4 regions of the Massilia sp. GCM10023247 genome follow, and region 4 is predicted to be linked to each of the others. Evidence: predicted binding sites of a transcription regulator. Region 4 holds the regulator's gene; each other region holds the start of a gene.
What was found. The regulator sigma-54, encoded in region 4, starts transcription at its own class of promoters, with help from an activator protein. The targets are predictions, from matches to a motif close to TGGCANGNAANCTGCTTT.
Positions count from the first base shown of each region.

Region 1: the regulator sigma-54 is predicted to act here: its motif matches at 1,553-1,570, upstream of pepA (flocculation-associated PEP-CTERM protein PepA).
Region 2: the regulator sigma-54 is predicted to act here: its motif matches at 2,356-2,373, upstream of ACFPAH_RS01280 (PEP-CTERM sorting domain-containing protein).
Region 3: the regulator sigma-54 is predicted to act here: its motif matches at 2,287-2,304, upstream of ACFPAH_RS04275 (PEP-CTERM sorting domain-containing protein).

Region 1 is NZ_JBHSIB010000005.1:171,097-174,937, reverse strand. Features, by position in the region: gene ACFPAH_RS02210 (molybdopterin biosynthesis protein MoeY) at 1-460, shown strand, start outside; gene pepA (flocculation-associated PEP-CTERM protein PepA) at 618-1,502, opposite strand; gene ACFPAH_RS02200 (XrtA/PEP-CTERM system exopolysaccharide export protein) at 2,042-2,668, opposite strand; gene ACFPAH_RS02195 (S1 family peptidase) at 2,828-3,613, opposite strand.
Region 2 is NZ_JBHSIB010000004.1:78,362-82,202, reverse strand. Features, by position in the region: gene ACFPAH_RS01290 (TldD/PmbA family protein) at 1-462, opposite strand, end outside; gene ACFPAH_RS01285 (class I SAM-dependent methyltransferase) at 823-1,611, shown strand; gene ACFPAH_RS01280 (PEP-CTERM sorting domain-containing protein) at 1,696-2,277, opposite strand; gene ACFPAH_RS01275 (serine hydrolase) at 2,545-3,841, opposite strand, start outside.
Region 3 is NZ_JBHSIB010000007.1:118,179-122,019, reverse strand. Features, by position in the region: gene ACFPAH_RS04295 (hypothetical protein) at 1-106, shown strand, start outside; gene ACFPAH_RS04290 (DUF3224 domain-containing protein) at 230-634, shown strand; gene ACFPAH_RS04285 (hypothetical protein) at 650-955, shown strand; gene ACFPAH_RS04280 (VOC family protein) at 966-1,445, shown strand; gene ACFPAH_RS04275 (PEP-CTERM sorting domain-containing protein) at 1,524-2,234, opposite strand; gene ACFPAH_RS04270 (Dps family protein) at 2,592-3,098, opposite strand; gene hslO (Hsp33 family molecular chaperone HslO) at 3,290-3,841, opposite strand, start outside.
Region 4 is NZ_JBHSIB010000002.1:23,278-27,118, reverse strand. Features, by position in the region: gene ACFPAH_RS00130 (enoyl-CoA hydratase/isomerase family protein) at 1-479, opposite strand, end outside; gene hpf (ribosome hibernation-promoting factor, HPF/YfiA family) at 594-947, opposite strand; gene ACFPAH_RS00120 (RNA polymerase factor sigma-54) at 1,011-2,483, opposite strand; gene lptB (LPS export ABC transporter ATP-binding protein) at 2,499-3,260, opposite strand; gene lptA (lipopolysaccharide transport periplasmic protein LptA) at 3,260-3,841, opposite strand, start outside.

The DNA.
Region 1 (3,841 bases), on a different contig from region 4:
GACGCTGCACCTGATGAAATGGGCGATGGTGAGCTGGCGCCGCATGGCTACCGTCAATATGCTGACCGGCACCTGGGCGCCGCGCCTGCAGATGGACCTCGCGCCCGGCATGGCCTGCGCCGCCCACTTCGTGCTCAAGGCGCGCCGCGCGCCGCAGTCGATCGACGATTACGTGGCCGCCGGCCGCGCCCTGCAGCGCTTCTGGCTGACCATGACCACGCTCGGGCTGTACATGCAGCCGGAAATGACACCGCTGATCTTTTCGAAGTACGCGCGCGAAGGCACGCGCTTCACGGCCGAGCCGAAGCTGGCGCAGGCGGCGCACGACCTGCAGCGCCAGACCGAAGCGCTGATCTTCGGCGGCGGCCTGCATCCGGTCTATATGGGACGCCTGGGCTATGGCCCGGCACCGGAAGCGCGCTCGGTGCGCCGGCCGCTGTCGGAACTGATGAAGCGCTGACGAAGCGGGCGGCGCAGCGACGAGCGGCGGCGGCCTTTACAGGCCGCCGCCGCTTTGTTTTGTGCCTCCGGCGCCGGCTGGCGCCACGCACAGGCAAAGAAAAAGAGCGGGCAAGCCCGCTCTTTCTCATACCACTTCAGCGTCGTGCAGGAGGCAATTACGCCTTCTTGGCAGCGCGCTTGCGGCTAGCGAAACCGGCGCCCAGCATCGCGATGCCGAACAGGGCCAGCGAGCCTGGCTCTGGAACTTCAGCCAGCTTGAACTGGCCGTTGTTCGAGACGAAGAAGTACTGGCCTGGGGCATTGGCGTAAGCCGAGCCGTTGCAGCCGGCGCCGGTGAAGCCGGCGTATTGGCAAGCGACTTCCGACACCAGGTTAGGGGTCGCTGCGCTGTCCGGGTTGGCGATCGGGTTAGCGTTGGTGAAGGCGAAAGCCAGCACCGATTCCATCGACAGATCCTGGCCATTGCTGCGGAAGAAGTAGCCTGGTTCCATGTTGGTTGCTTTAGCGAACACGCTCACCTGGCCGTTGGCAACTGGGCTGCCGCTGGCATCGACCTGGCCGCCGCCGCCGGCGAGCACGTTGAAGGTAGCGATTTCGGTACCCAGGTCGGCGCCGTAGACGCCTTCGGTCGAGCCGTACTGGCCATTGGTCGGGTTCTGGAAGATGCGGATGCTGCCGCCTTCGAACGCGAACGAACCGTTGGTCGAACCGGTGCCGCGGGTACCGTTACCGAAACCTTCGAACAGCGCGGTGATGTTGCCGCCCTGGTAGGTGACTGGGAACAGCTTGCCGTTGCTGTCGGCCTGGCTGATGTTGAACACTGCGTGCTCAACGAAGGAGAAGCTGCGCTCGCCCGTCGGGGTCAGCTGGATGAACGAATTACCGTTCACGTCCAGGTACTCGCCGATGACTTGAGCACTGTCGAAGCCGCCGCCGGTTGGGTTGAAGCGCCAGTCGGTCATGATCTGGGCAGCGCTAGCGGCGCCAGCGAAGGACATTGCAACAGCGGTGGCGCAAGCCAGTTTCTTCAGAAATTTCATAATTCACATTCCTTGTTGAGTGGATCGATTTGGGCAAACACACTCCCCTATTAGCAAGCACTGTGCCAGCTCTTGTTTATCCTTTAAAATCAACCACTTGATCTGTACAGTTAAGGTGGTCTACATGGCCATGTAAAGTATCTCGACAGTATATTTTTCGATAAAAATGTCCGTAGGAATTTTTATTTTTTTATAAGAAATCTGTAACAATGTTGCTATTACCAAATATGCTCGCAGCCCTGTAAGAGCCCTCCTACGCCGCCCCCAAGCACATCAAGCCATGCGCCGCTTGCTGCAAGCGGCAGCCAACGACAGGCTGTGCGCAACCGCTGACGCGGCAGCATCCGGCACGGCAGGCGCAGCGAATTGCCGCATATATAAGATGCTCCGCAGGGACCTTGCCCTGCCTGCTCGCCCCGATCTCCCCGATCGCCTTCAGCGCCTCGCGCGTCCGTCCAGGTCCCGATCATCAGGCAGGGGCCAGAAACGACAAACGGCGCCCGCAGGCGCCGTTATCAGAACAACCGGGACGATCCCGTTTAGAAGAAGCTCTCCGGGATCACTAGGATGTCGCCCGGACGCATCGGCATATTCGCCGAGATGTCGCCGTCCTTGATCAGGTCGTCGAGGCGGACATTCAGCTTTTGCTGGCGGCCATCGACGGTACGGATGATGCTGGCGCGGTTACCCGAAGCGAATTCGGTGACGCCGCCGACGGCGATCAGCACGTCCATCAGCGACATGTCGCGGCGGTACGGCAGGGCTTGCGGCTTGGCGGCCTGGCCGATCACACGGATCTGCTCGCCGTAGTTGCCGACGAAACCGGTGACGACGACGGTCACGACCGGCTGCTGGATGAATTTCGCCAGCGCCTTTTCGATGTCGCGCGCCAGCTCGGTCGAGGTTTTGCCCGCGGCCGGCAGGTCTTCGACCAGCGGCGTGGTGATTTTGCCGTCCGGACGGACAGGAACCGACATCGACACTTCCGGATTACGCCAGACGATGATGTTGACGGCGTCGCCCGGCCCGATCAGGTAGTCGGCCGGTACCGCGCCTGCCATCGACACGTTCGATGGCGGCGGCGACTTGAACCGGTCCAGCCACGAGCAGCCGGACAAGGCCACAACGCAGGCCGAAGCCAGGGCCAGTTTCGTCAGATTCGTCATGATCTTGCTCACGTCATTCCCCTTCACGACAAGCAGCGGCGCCTGCGCCAGACTGTTGTTATAGCAGATTAAAAATTGTTATTTAGCCATCAAACTGGCGTATTGTATCTTAATCGTGCTTCCTGCCCAGCCGTGCACGATTGAAATATTTCATTTTTTTCACTTCCGCTGCAACAGCTCCTGGACATACTGCGCCGGGATGGCATAGCTGATCCCGCTCGGGCTGCTGATCGCGTTTTCCTTCAATCCCTTGACGAACACCATATTGATTACCGCGAGCACGGCACCTGTCTCCGGATCGTACACCGGACTGCCGCTGTTGCCGGGGTAGGCCGTGCCGTCGAGCTGGAAGATCTTCAGCGGGTCGCGCTGCAGCTGGGTGATCGCGCGCGCATCGAGCCGGCGCGAACTCATCGACGGCATGACGATCGGCGTCAGCGCCGACAGCATGGCGCGGTGGGTGACATGGTTCAGCCCCAGCACCATGCCGAGCGGGAAGCCCGTAAACGCCAGGGCCTGCCCTTCGACGGCGGCGCGCGAATCGCCCAGCGCCAGCGCCGGCAACGGCGCCCCGCTGGTCAGGCGCAGGTGCGCCAGGTCGTGCCCGCGGTCGATGGCGACCACGCGCGCCGGACGGAAGCTGACGTCCTGGCCGGCACCGACCACCACTCCCAGCTCTTCCATCCGGGCAGCGTCGAGCCCGGTCGGCACCACGTGGGCGTTGGTGATGATGCTCATCCCGTCGCCGACGGCAAAGCCGGTGCCGGTAAACATGACCGACGGGCTGCGGGTTTTCAGGAAAGTACCGACCCCGACCACCGACGGTTTGACCGCCGCAATCGTGCGCGCCAGGCCGTCGGCGCGGACCGGCGCGACGGCCACGGCGGCCAGTCCCAGGGCGGCAAATACGGCCAATAGACGCCGTCTTAACAATTGCTTAATCATGTTGCATTCATTATTTCGAATGGGAATCAATCGTGCAGGCCCTTTTGCAATTTCAACATTACAATGCACCAGCTTGAGTTCAAGCAAAGACGTTGTCCGAGGATCAAACCCAAGACGTTTGCTGTAGTGCGGAATTGACATAAAGCAACATCTTACACGTTACGAAGTTTGTTCGGTGGCAATAATACCCCGCCGAACGAAGCACGGTACGCGTTTTTGACGTTGCAG
Region 2 (3,841 bases), on a different contig from region 4:
GTCCTTCTTGTACGGCGTCGCCCACGACACTTCGCCGACGCCTTTCACGGGCGCCAGGCGCACCGGCTCGGTCTGCAGCTTGGCGTTGGCCTTGGCGATGGCCACGGCCTGGCGCGCCGCGTTGGCGATGCCGTCCGGGGTCATGTCCGAGGTGGCGGCAAAGCCGTAGGCGCCGTTGCAGATCACGCGCACGCCGACGCCGGCCGATTCGGTGTTGACGACATTCTCGACATTCAAGTCACGCGTGGTCACGAACTGGTTCAGGTAGCGGCCGATGCGCACGTCGCAGTAGCTGGCGCCGGCCTTGGTGGCGGCGTTCAGCGCGGTGTCGGCAAGCGCCTTCTTGGCGGCGACCGCCATCGGATTGAGCAGTTCCTCGGCGGCGATGGCTCGCCCGGCGACCGGGATGAGCATCGTTCCGAATGCCAGGGTACTGATGTTGAGAAAGGTACGACGTTCCATGGTGTCTCCTGAATTCAACCTGCTTCTTGGGGGCGGCGCGTACACGGGCACTGCCGCGTATGTATATGTAGAACTCCGATGCCATCGGGAACAAACTGAATGGCAAACCGCTAAACATTAGCAGCAACTCAAGATTTTGAATAGGCAATCTTTGTACCAGCTCAAAGTAGTAAATACATACTTGTGGTAAGCCGCTGACAGTGCGATTCGTTCGCGTGAGCAGCCCTTGTCCGGAAGCTGTCCGATCTGTCCGCGCGGACACTTTCGGACAGCTCAGGCATGGTGCATACGCGACTTCGCTTGACTACGCCTGTTGCTTGTTCGATCATCGGGCGCGACCCAACAACGAACGGAGACTTTATGAAACGACTGATCCTGGCCGCCTTGCTGGCATGCAGTGCTGCAGGCGCCGTGCAGGCCGACGACGCCCTGAAAGCCGTCATCGCCGGCGAGCACCGCGTGGACAACGCCAAGCGCGACCAATGGCGCCATCCGTACGAAACCCTGACTTTCTTCGGCATCAAGCCGACCATGACGGTGGTCGAGCTGGTGCCCTCCGGCGGCTGGTACACCGAGATCCTGGCGCCCTACCTGCGCGACAAGGGCAAGCTGATCGGCGCCGGCCAGGCGATCGAGCCGGGCAAGCGCTATGGCGAGGCCTTCAAGAAGAAGCTCGACTCGAATCCTGCCCTGTACGGCAAGGTCGTCACCAGCGTCTTCGAGCCGCCAAGCCGTTATGAGATCGCGCCGCCGAACAGCGTCGACATGGTGCTCACCTTCCGCAACCTGCACAACTGGGTCGGCTTCGGCGACGAGGCAGTCAAGACCACCTTCAAGGAAATCCACAAGGTGCTCAAACCGGGCGGCGTGCTGGGCGTGGTCGACCACCGCCTGCCGGCCACCATGAAGCAGGACGAGAAGGCATCGAGCGGCTATGTGCACGAAGCCTATGTAATCAAGATGGCCGAGAGCGCCGGCTTCAAGCTGGCCGGCAAGTCCGAGGTCAACGCCAACCCGAAGGACACGGCAAACCACGAAAAAGGCGTCTGGACGCTGCCTCCGGTGCTGGCCAACAAGGACAAGGACCGGGAGAAGCTCATGGCGATCGGCGAGAGCGACCGCATGACCCTGAAATTCGTGAAGCAGTAAACCGTTTCGCGGCAAGAGAAATGAAAACGGCCCGGTGATCACCGGGCCGTTTTATTTGATGGGCATCGCGCCCTCGAGCGTGGCTCAGGCGCGGCGGCGGCGCGCTGCCAGGAAGCCCAGCATGCCCAGGCCCAGCAGGGCGGCCGATGCAGGCTCCGGAACGTCGACTGGCGGTACGACGACGACAGGCTCGTTGAAGTTGGCGTACAGATGGGCGCCGGTGACGAAGAAGTCGCCGGAACGGCTCCTCAGCGCAACATTGGCGTTCAGCAGGCCATCGGCTTTCAGGTCATTCAAGGCCTCGACCAGGTCAATCCTGACCGTGGTGACGGTATTACCGTTTGGCACATTATTATTGCCGGCCGGCTCCAGCTTCTGCATATCGGCGCCAGTACCGACCGAGATCGTGTACTGCTCGTTATTCTGGCCCATGCCAGGATCGTTCAGGAAAACGTTGAGGTAGGCCTCGAAGATGTCCGACGAGCTGACACCCCAGCCAGCCAGCAGGCTGGTCAGGTTGAAGTTAAAACCGAAGGAATTGGTGGCCGTGATCTTGACGGGAGACGCCAACAACTGCTCCTGGTCGATGGTGATGACGTTGGCATTGGCAGCACCGACAGCCAGCGAGCACAGCGCGGCAACAAGCATTTTCTTAACGATTTTCATTTTTATTTCCCTTGAGTTTAGGACTGTTCTGTATTCAGCAATCAGGCGGGATGGTTTTATGCGATCCGCGTAGGGTGATAAGCAGATTCCATGCCACAAGGAAAATTTCGTTTCAAATCATTACGTTAGTAAATATCGTGTTCTGCCAAGAATCGGCTGTGTAAAAATTGTCGACAAATCAATAATTGTTTCATTTGTGAAATTTCACAAATGGCCGGCCCAGTTGACCCGGCAGCGCTGCTACCGGATCAACTGGGCCAGGCTCGCTTAGGTGGACTTCTGCTTTACCGGCGTGAACAGCAGGTCGTGGAAGTCGTAGCTGAAGTCGGTCTCGGTGGATACCGCCTTCATCTTGACGTGCTCGATGCTGCCGTCGTGGTCGAGCGCGAAGGTGACGTAGGCGTCGGCATTGAAGTTGCGCTCCTTCCAGCGCACGATAAAGGTGTCGTGCTGGAAGTGCTCCATCTCGCCGGTGAGATCCGGGGTGCGCGTGAACGACATGACCAGCTTGTTCCCCGGCCCGCGCTTGATCTGCATGGCGCCGTACCACGGGTCCTCGTACTGCCCTTCGTAGCCGGCCAGCGCCAGCGAGGGCTTCGAGGCGGCGGCGCGCGTGGTCGCGGCGCCCTTCAGGCGCGCCTTTTCCTTCTCGTGCGCCTCGTGCTCGAGGTCGGCGATCAGCTTGATCCAGTCGGTCGGGGCCGCGCCCGTCATGTACTGGTCGAGCAGGCGGTATTGCAGCGCGTTGAGCGCGCCGCCGCTTTCGGCATTGGTCAAGATCGCGATGCCCAGTTTCGATTCCGGCACCAGCAGCACGCGCGAATAAAAGCCCTGCAGCGCGCCGCCGTGCATGGCGATCAATTGCCCCTTGTAGTCGCGCAGCTGGAAGCCCAGGCCATAGGCGAAGAAGTTCGGCTTCGTGGCAGCCAGCGGCGGCTTCGGCGTGCCGATCTTCATCGGCGTCTGCGCGGTCCACATCTCGCGCGCCTGCGCCTCGCTCCACAGGCGCAGCTCCTTGCCGTCCGGCCCCTTGGCACCCTCGACGCGGCCGCCGTCGAGCAGCACCTTCATCCACCTGGCGATGTCTTCGGCATTCGTGTTGATGCCGACCGCGCCGACGGCGTTATCGACCGGCATCGACTTCACGGCGGCGATCTTGTCGTTGATCTTGCTGTGCGCGTGCGAGGCGTTCGGGTTGCCTGCGTTTTCGGCCAGGCTGGTGGTGGTCGTGTTCATGCCGACCGGTTTGAGGATGCGCTCGCGCACCGTGTCGCCCCAGGTTTTACCGGACTTTTGCGCGATGATCTTGCCGGCCACGATGTACAGCAGGTTGTCGTAGGCATAGCTGTTGCGAAAGCTCGTCGCCGGTTTCACGTAGCGCAGGCGCTCGATGATTTCGTCGGTGCTGAAATTCGTCGTCGGCCACCACAGCAGGTCGCCGGCGCCCAGCCCCAGGCCGCTGCGGTGCACGAGCAGGTCGCGCACCGTCATCTCGCGCGTCACGTAGGCGTCGTACATCTGGAAGTCCGGCAGGTGCTTGACGACCGGGTCGTCCCATTTCAGC
Region 3 (3,841 bases), on a different contig from region 4:
GCAGGCCGAACTGCGCCACGCGTTTGCCACCGGAGAAATGAGCATGGGCATGACGCTGGCCGTCATGAAGGTCATCGACCTGCATATGCCGGGCAGCGCGCACTGAGCGCTTGCCGCCTGCCTGAACCCGACCGTCCGCGCCTGCGCCTGCGTCAACGCGATAATCGGTGATCTGCCGCCCCGTTTCGCCTAGAATGTCCGTTATCTTTTCACCAAAAGGAAGCGCACCATGAGCGAGCAACATGCCGCCGGACCATTCGACGTTACCCTCACTCCGCAGGGCGAGCCCACTATCCTGACCGGCGCTACCACCGGCCGCATGGCCATCGACAAGCTCTACCACGGCGACCTGAACGGCCGCGGGTCGGGCGAGATGCTGTCGGCCTTGACGGTTACCGAAGGCTCGGCCGGCTACGTGGCGATCGAACGGGTGACCGGCACCCTGCACGGGCGCAGCGGCGGCTTCGTCCTGCAGCACTCGGGCACGATGGCGCGCGGCGCGCAGCAGTTGTCGATCAGCGTCGTGCCCGATTCCGGCACGGGCGAGCTGGCCGGCATCAACGGCACCATGCGCATCCGCATCGAAGAGCGCAACCATTTCTACGAGTTCGACTACTTCCTGCCCGAACTCTGAACCTGGGGAACGGACATGCCCGGCATCTTCCTGCTGATCGCGCTGCTCCTGTTCCTGGTCGCCGCCGTGCTCCGTTTCTCGGGCGAGCGCAAGCTGCTCAATTTCGTGGAATACGGTCCCGCGCAGCCGGTTGCGCGCATCAACCGCCATGCAGCGGTGCGCCTGCTGCTGCCCGTTTGCGTCAACCTCGGGTGTGCCTGGATCGCTTCGGTGCGGCCGCAACTGGCCGTGCCGCTCCTGTTCCTGACACCGCTTTCTCTCCTCGCCGCCGTGGTCTGGATCGCGGCCGGCGTCAACCGCCTGGCAGTTCGTTCACCTTAAGGGGAATCTCATGGTCAGCAAGAATACGGTGTGTCTCTGGTTCGACGGCACGGCCGAAGACGCCGCGCAGTTTTACGCCCAAACCTTTCCCGACAGCGCAGTACAAGCCGTGCACCGCGCGCCCGGCGATTACCCGGCCGGCAAGCAGGGCGACGTCCTGACGGTCGAGTTCACCGTCATGGGCATTCCCTGCCTCGGGCTGAACGGCGGGCCGGCCTTCAAGCATAGCGAGGCCTTTTCCTTCCAGGTAGCGACCGACGACCAGGAAGAGACCGACCGCCTGTGGAATGCGATCGTCGGCAACGGCGGCCAGGAAAGCGCCTGCGGCTGGTGCCGCGACAAGTGGGGCCTGTCCTGGCAGATCACGCCGCGCGTGCTCAGCCGGGCGATTGCCGATCCGGATCCGGCCAGGGCCAAGCGTGCCTTCACGGCGATGATGCAGATGAAGAAAATCGACATTGCCGCCATCGAAGCGGCGCTGCGCGCTTGACTGCCAACAAGCCATCGCTGCCGGAGTGAAGAGGACCGGCTGCGGGCAGCCGCTGCCCGCAGCCGGCAAGTCGCCAGACTATTTCACTGCACGCTTGCGCCGGGCGGCCGCCAGGCCGGCCCATCCCAATGCCGCCAGGGCGAGCGTGGCCGGTTCCGGCACCTCGGCCGGATTGTCCGGGTCGGTCGGGTCGTCAGGGTCGCTCGGATCGTCCGGGGTGCCCGGCGTGACGCTGCCGAGGGTGATGTCGTCGAAGGCGATATTGTCCGCGGAACCGCCGAAGTTGACCGAACGCGCGATGCCCGCGAAGCGCACCCCGATACTGCTGAAGCGGCAGTAGGTGCCGGTCGGGTCGCCGCCGCAGCCGTCGATATTGTCGTGCAGCTCGAGCGAGGCGAGCAGATTGCCCCTGCCGTCCAAGCCATCGTAGACATTGACGAAGCCGTTCTCGCTGCTGCTGTAGAAGAACGAGAAGCCCTCGCTGAACCCGGCGGCGACATTCATCGTCGCCGCGCCGCCGCTCAGGAAGAACAGCACCGTGCTGGCCGAGGGTTCGTTGGCGATATTGCCGGTCCCGCCGGCATCGGAGTCGATGATGGCCAGGCTTGCCGCCGAAAAATTGATGCCGTAATTGGTGCCGCGTCTGCCGCCCGAATCGGTGCCGCCGTTGTAGAAGTCGTTGACCGACGCCTGGTTACCGACCCCTTCGAAATCGAGCACGATCGGGGCGGCCCTCGCGGTGGCGGCAAAGGACAGGGCGATAGCGACTGCACAGGCTATTTTTTTCATGTGTGACACGGTTCTCTCCCAAGAGTTGAATGCCAGGCTTGGCTTCAGCTCTGCAGCAAAGAATGTGCCACGCTGTAAATACAGGGCATGCGCCATGCATGACTTATCCCGAGCGCATAAGTTGTAAGGTATGTCGACAAATGGTTACCTTGAGCGCCGCATTTCTGGTAGTAACGTTGTCTTGCCTTGGGTTATGCGGGCCGGGAATGTGGCCGGATGCGGGCCGGGGAGGGTGGCGTTGAAGCGAAGTAGCCGGCTTCGAGGGTGAAGCCGGCGATGTCGTCCTTGTGGGTGCCGGGCAGGCCGCGCCATCCCGGAGCGGCGGCGCAGGCGTGCCGGGCAGCGTCAACGAGGATGTTATTCCGACGACGCGTCGCCCTGCATCGAGCCGGCGCCCTGTTCGAGGAAGGAGCGCAGCATCCAGGCGTTCTTCTCGTGCACTTCCATGCGGGTGGTCAGCATGTCGGCGGTCGGGAAGTCGTCGAGCTCGTCGGCAACCTTGACGCCCGCGCGCAGGGTGCGGACCAGGATTTCGTTGCCGTCGACCAGTTGGCGGATCATGTCCTTGGACGACAGCACTTCCGGCTCTTCGCTGATGTTCGACAGCTCGGCATAGCGCTTCGAGGTGGCGGGCGCGAAGTGGCCCAGTGCCCGGATGCGCTCGGCGATGTCGTCCAGCGCGTTCCACTGCTCGGTGTACTGCTCCTCGAACATCACGTGCAGGGTCGAGAACATCGGACCGGTGACGTTCCAGTGGAAATTGTGCGTCTTCAGGTAGAGCATGTAGGCGTCCGCGAGTACGGTCGAGAGCGATTCGACGATCTTGGCGCGGTCTTCGGTACTGATTCCGGTATCCATGTGCATTGCAATTCTCCCGTGGCGATTGATCATCATGAGTGGCAGTGTTTTGTAGAAACTACAACACTGCCAACGATGCAACAGCTTAGCACCGACCGGAGAGGCCTGTAGCACGCCGACCCGTTTCAAATCCGGGACAAAAAAAGGGCGCGCCACCGTAATGGTGCGCGCCCTGCGCCGCTGCCAGGCGGCAGTCTTTAATTGATGCTGCCGCTCGCAGGAATCATGGTTTCAACCGGGACATCGCTGGCAAACAGTTGTGCGCAGTCGACCTTGTCGAAAGCATAGTGCTTGCCGCAGAAGTCGCAATTGATGCCCAGCTCGCCGAGGTCGGCCAGGGCCGCTTCGACTTCCGGCTGGCCCAGCATCTTGAGCATGTTGCCGACTTTTTCGCGGGTGCAGCTGCAGTGGAATTGCGGGTGCTGCGGGTCGAACACGCGGATCGTCTCTTCCCAGAACAGGCGGTTGAGCAGGGTCTGGATGTCGGTACTCAGCAGTTCTTCGCGTTTCAGCGTGCTGCCGAGCACGACCGCGCGGTTCCAGGTCTCCAGGTCTTCCTCGACGCTGGCTTGCTGGGTCTGGTCATCCTTGCCGCTGTGGCGCGGCAGTTTTTGCAGCAGCAGGCCGCGCGAGACCTGGTCGTCGGCCGCCAGCCACAGCTTGGTGTCCATCTGTTCCGAGCGCAGCATGTAGTTTTCGATGACGGTCGCCATGTCGGCGCCGTCGAGCGGCACGATGCCCTGGTAGGG
Region 4 (3,841 bases):
TGCGACAGGAAATGGCTGCCGCCGACATCCGGGAACAGGCCGATGTTCACTTCCGGCATCGCCATTTTCGTGCGCTCGGTGACGATGCGCAGGCCGGTCTCGGGACCGCCCTGGGCAATGCCCATGCCGCCCCCCATGACGACCCCATCCATGATCGAGATATACGGTTTCGGGTAGAAGTGAATCAGGTGGTTGAGCGCGTATTCTTCGGTGAAGAAGTCTTCCAGCAGGGCGCTACCGCCGGTCGGAGGCAAGTTGCCGACCTCGTGGAAGAAACGAATGTCGCCGCCCGCGCACAGGGCTTTTTGGCTGCTGCTGGTGATCACGACGGCGGCAACGGCGGCATCGTCGCGCCAGGCCAGCAAGGTCTCGGCCAGGCGCCGCACCATGGCGAGCGACAGCGAGTTGAGGGTCTGCGGCCGGTCGAGGGTAATCACGCCGGTGCCGTTGGCAACGCGGGTCAGGACATGGTCTGTCATGGTTCTAGGGCTTGTGTGAAAGACATGCATTTTACCGAAGCCGGCGAGTACTGAGTCCCAAATGTGAAAAGGGCGCCTTCCGGCGCCCTCGTTCAGACGGTGCTTCGTTGCCGATTAGACAGCAACAGCCTCTCCGCCTTCAGGGCGGCGCTTGAGCGCCTCGTGACTATGGTTCTGCAGGATGGTCTTGTACTTCATCACCTGGCGATCCAGCCTGTCGATCAGGAGGTCGATCGCCGCATACAGGTCTTGCGCCACACTCTCTACGTGCACCGTCTTGCCGGACAGGCGCATGGTGATCTCGGCTTTCTGCCTTTTTTCTTTCTCGGTCAGGTTGTCGATGGCGAGGATCACATGGGAGTCGATCACTTGATCGAAATGGCGGGTGATGCGTTCCAGCTTGTTCTGTACGTATTCACGGATGGCGGGGGTTACGTCGAGGTGGTGACCGCTGATGGTGAGATTCATACACACTCCTTTGAAAAAGGAACGGCGTCCGTGACGCGCATGGCGCGCGCCTGGCTGCCGTCATTACAAGGATTTGCGGAGACTGACGGGAGGGATCTTGAGTGCCTCGCGGTATTTTGCAACCGTGCGGCGCGCGATGACCATGCCTTGTTCACCGAGCATTTCCGCGATCTTGCTATCGGATAATGGGTTCTTGGGGTCCTCTGCTCCTGTCAGTTGCGCAATGAGCGCCCGAATCGCCGTCGAAGAGGCTTCGCCCCCCGCTTCGGTGGCGACGTGGCTTCCGAAGAAATACTTCAGCTCAAACATGCCGTGGGGGGTCAGCATGAATTTTTGAGTTGTTACACGAGAAATGGTGCTCTCGTGTAGGCCTAGTGTATCAGCTATCTCACGAAGCACAAGGGGACGCATGGCAACCGCGCCATGGCTGAAAAAGTTGCGCTGGCGCTCGACAATTGCCTGGGACACACGCAGGATCGTGTCGAAACGCTGGCGCATATTTTTGATGAGCCATTTCGCTTCCTGCAACTGCGCGCTCATCTGGCCTTCGCCCTTGCCCTGCTTGAGCAATGCCGCGTACAGGTTATTCACGCGCAGGCGCGGCATGACTTCGCTGTTGAGCATCACGCTCCAGCCGGCCCCGTTCTTGCGGACAATAACGTCCGGTACCACGTAGTCGGAGGTGCTCGACGCAAAGGCCGCGCCCGGGTGCGGATTGCACTGGCGGATGACGGCCTGGGCTTCGCGCAGGTCTTCGTCGTCGCAGTCGAGCGCCTTTTTCAGCTTGTTGAATTCGCGCTGGGCGAACCAGGTCAGATACCCCTCGACGATTTTCAGGGCCATGCGCCGCGTCACCAGCGGCACGCCCGGCATTTGGCGGATCTGCAGGGCCAGGCACTCGCTGGCGCTGCGCGCGCCGACGCCGACCGGGTCCAGGCTTTGCACCAGCGCCAGCGCGCAACGCAGTTCCTCGATCTCGACTTCCAGCTCGGCCGGCAGGCGCGCGTGGATCTCGTCGAGCTGCTCTTCCAGGTAGCCGTTGTCGTCGATGGCGTCGATTACGAGTTCGGCCAGCGCGCGGTCGCGCGCGCTCGCGCCCGTGACCCGGACCTGTTCCGACAGGTGCTCGCGCAGCGTCACGCCGATCGCGCCCAGCTGCGGCCGGCCGTCGTCGTCGCCGTCGCCGCTGGCCGCGCGCGGTGCCTCGCCCCAATCGGCGTCGGCCTCGCCGCGCTCGACATCGCCGCCGCCGTCGAGGCCCTCGCCGGCCTCGGCGGGCGCTGCGGCTTCCTCGCCGCCCGGCGCCGGCGCCTCGGCCTGCTGGACCGGCGCATCGTTGATGGCGCCGTCGGCGAGCAGGCGCACCGAGTTGTCGAGCGGGTCGTCGATCCGCTCGAGCAGCGGGTTATCGGACAGGATCTGCTCGATCTCCTGGTGCAGTTCGAGCGTGGACAACTGCAGCAGGCGGATCGACTGCTGGAGCTGCGGCGTGAGCGCCAGGTGCTGCGAAGTCCGGAGTTGCAGGGATTGTTTCATCGGGCGCTATCGTGACTACATGCGGAAGTGTTCGCCGAGGTAGACGCGTCGTACCGACTCGTCGGCGATGATGTCGTCAGGGCGGCCCGAAGCCAGCACGGCGCCCTGGTTGATGATATAGGCGCGGTCGCAGATGCCGAGCGTCTCGCGCACGTTGTGGTCGGTGATCAGGACCCCGATGCCGCGCTCCTTCAGGAAGCGCACGATGCGCTGGATCTCGATCACGGCGATCGGGTCGACCCCGGCGAACGGTTCGTCGAGCAGCACGAAGCGCGGGTTGGTCGCCAGCGCGCGCGCGATCTCGACGCGGCGCCGCTCGCCGCCCGACAGCGACAGCGCCGGGTTCTCGCGCAGCTTCTCGATCTGCAGTTCGGCCAGCAGCGAGTCGAGGCGCTCGTTGAGCGCCGCCTTGCCCAGGGCCTTGCCGTTTTCGTCGTGCTGCAGTTCGAGCACGGCGCGGATATTGTCTTCCACCGTCAGCTTGCGGAACACCGAGGCTTCCTGCGGCAGGTAGGACAGGCCGAGCACCGCGCGCCGGTGGATCGGCAGGCTCGAAATGTCGGTGCCGTTGATTTCGATGGTGCCGGCGTCCGACGGCACCAGGCCGACGATCATGTAGAACGAGGTGGTCTTGCCGGCGCCGTTCGGGCCGAGCAGGCCGACGACTTCGCCGCACCCGACTTCGAGCGAGACGTCGCGCACGACCAGGCGCTTGCCGTAACTTTTCTGCAGCCCCCGCACGACCAGGGTGCTGCGCTTGTCGTGATCATCCTTCATTATTTTTTCCCTGCTGCCGGTGCCGGCGCGGCGCCCGCCTTGGGCGCGGGAGCCGGCGCGGTGTTGCGCGGAGCGATGATCAGGGTGCCGCGTCCGCCGCCGGCCTTGGTCTGGCCGCTCGGGTCGTTGCGCACGGCCGCCACTTCGCGCCGGTTGTCGTAGGAGATGTAGGGACCGCGGAGCTCATTCGTCACGCGCCCGTTCTCGAGTTCCTTCACGATCGCCTTCGAGAACAGCTTCACCACTTCTTCGCGCTCTTCGTATTCGATGCGCTCGGCCTGGCCCTCGATCCACAGGTCCGGCCCGCCGTCGCGCTTCTGGCGGAAGGTGGCCACGCGGCCCGGCGCCGAGGTCAGGGTGACGCTCATGTAGCCTTCCGGCGTTTCCTTGAGCAGCGCACGGTCGGACTTGAGCAGCAGCGTGCCGCGCGTGACGATGACGTTGCCGGTCAGGATGCGGGTCTGCGTGACTTCGTCGATATCGAACGAATCGAATTCGACGACGGCCTGCTTGAGCGAGTCCGCCTTCTCGGCCGAGGCCGACAGCGACAGCAGCGAAAGGAAGGCGGCGGCAAGCAATTT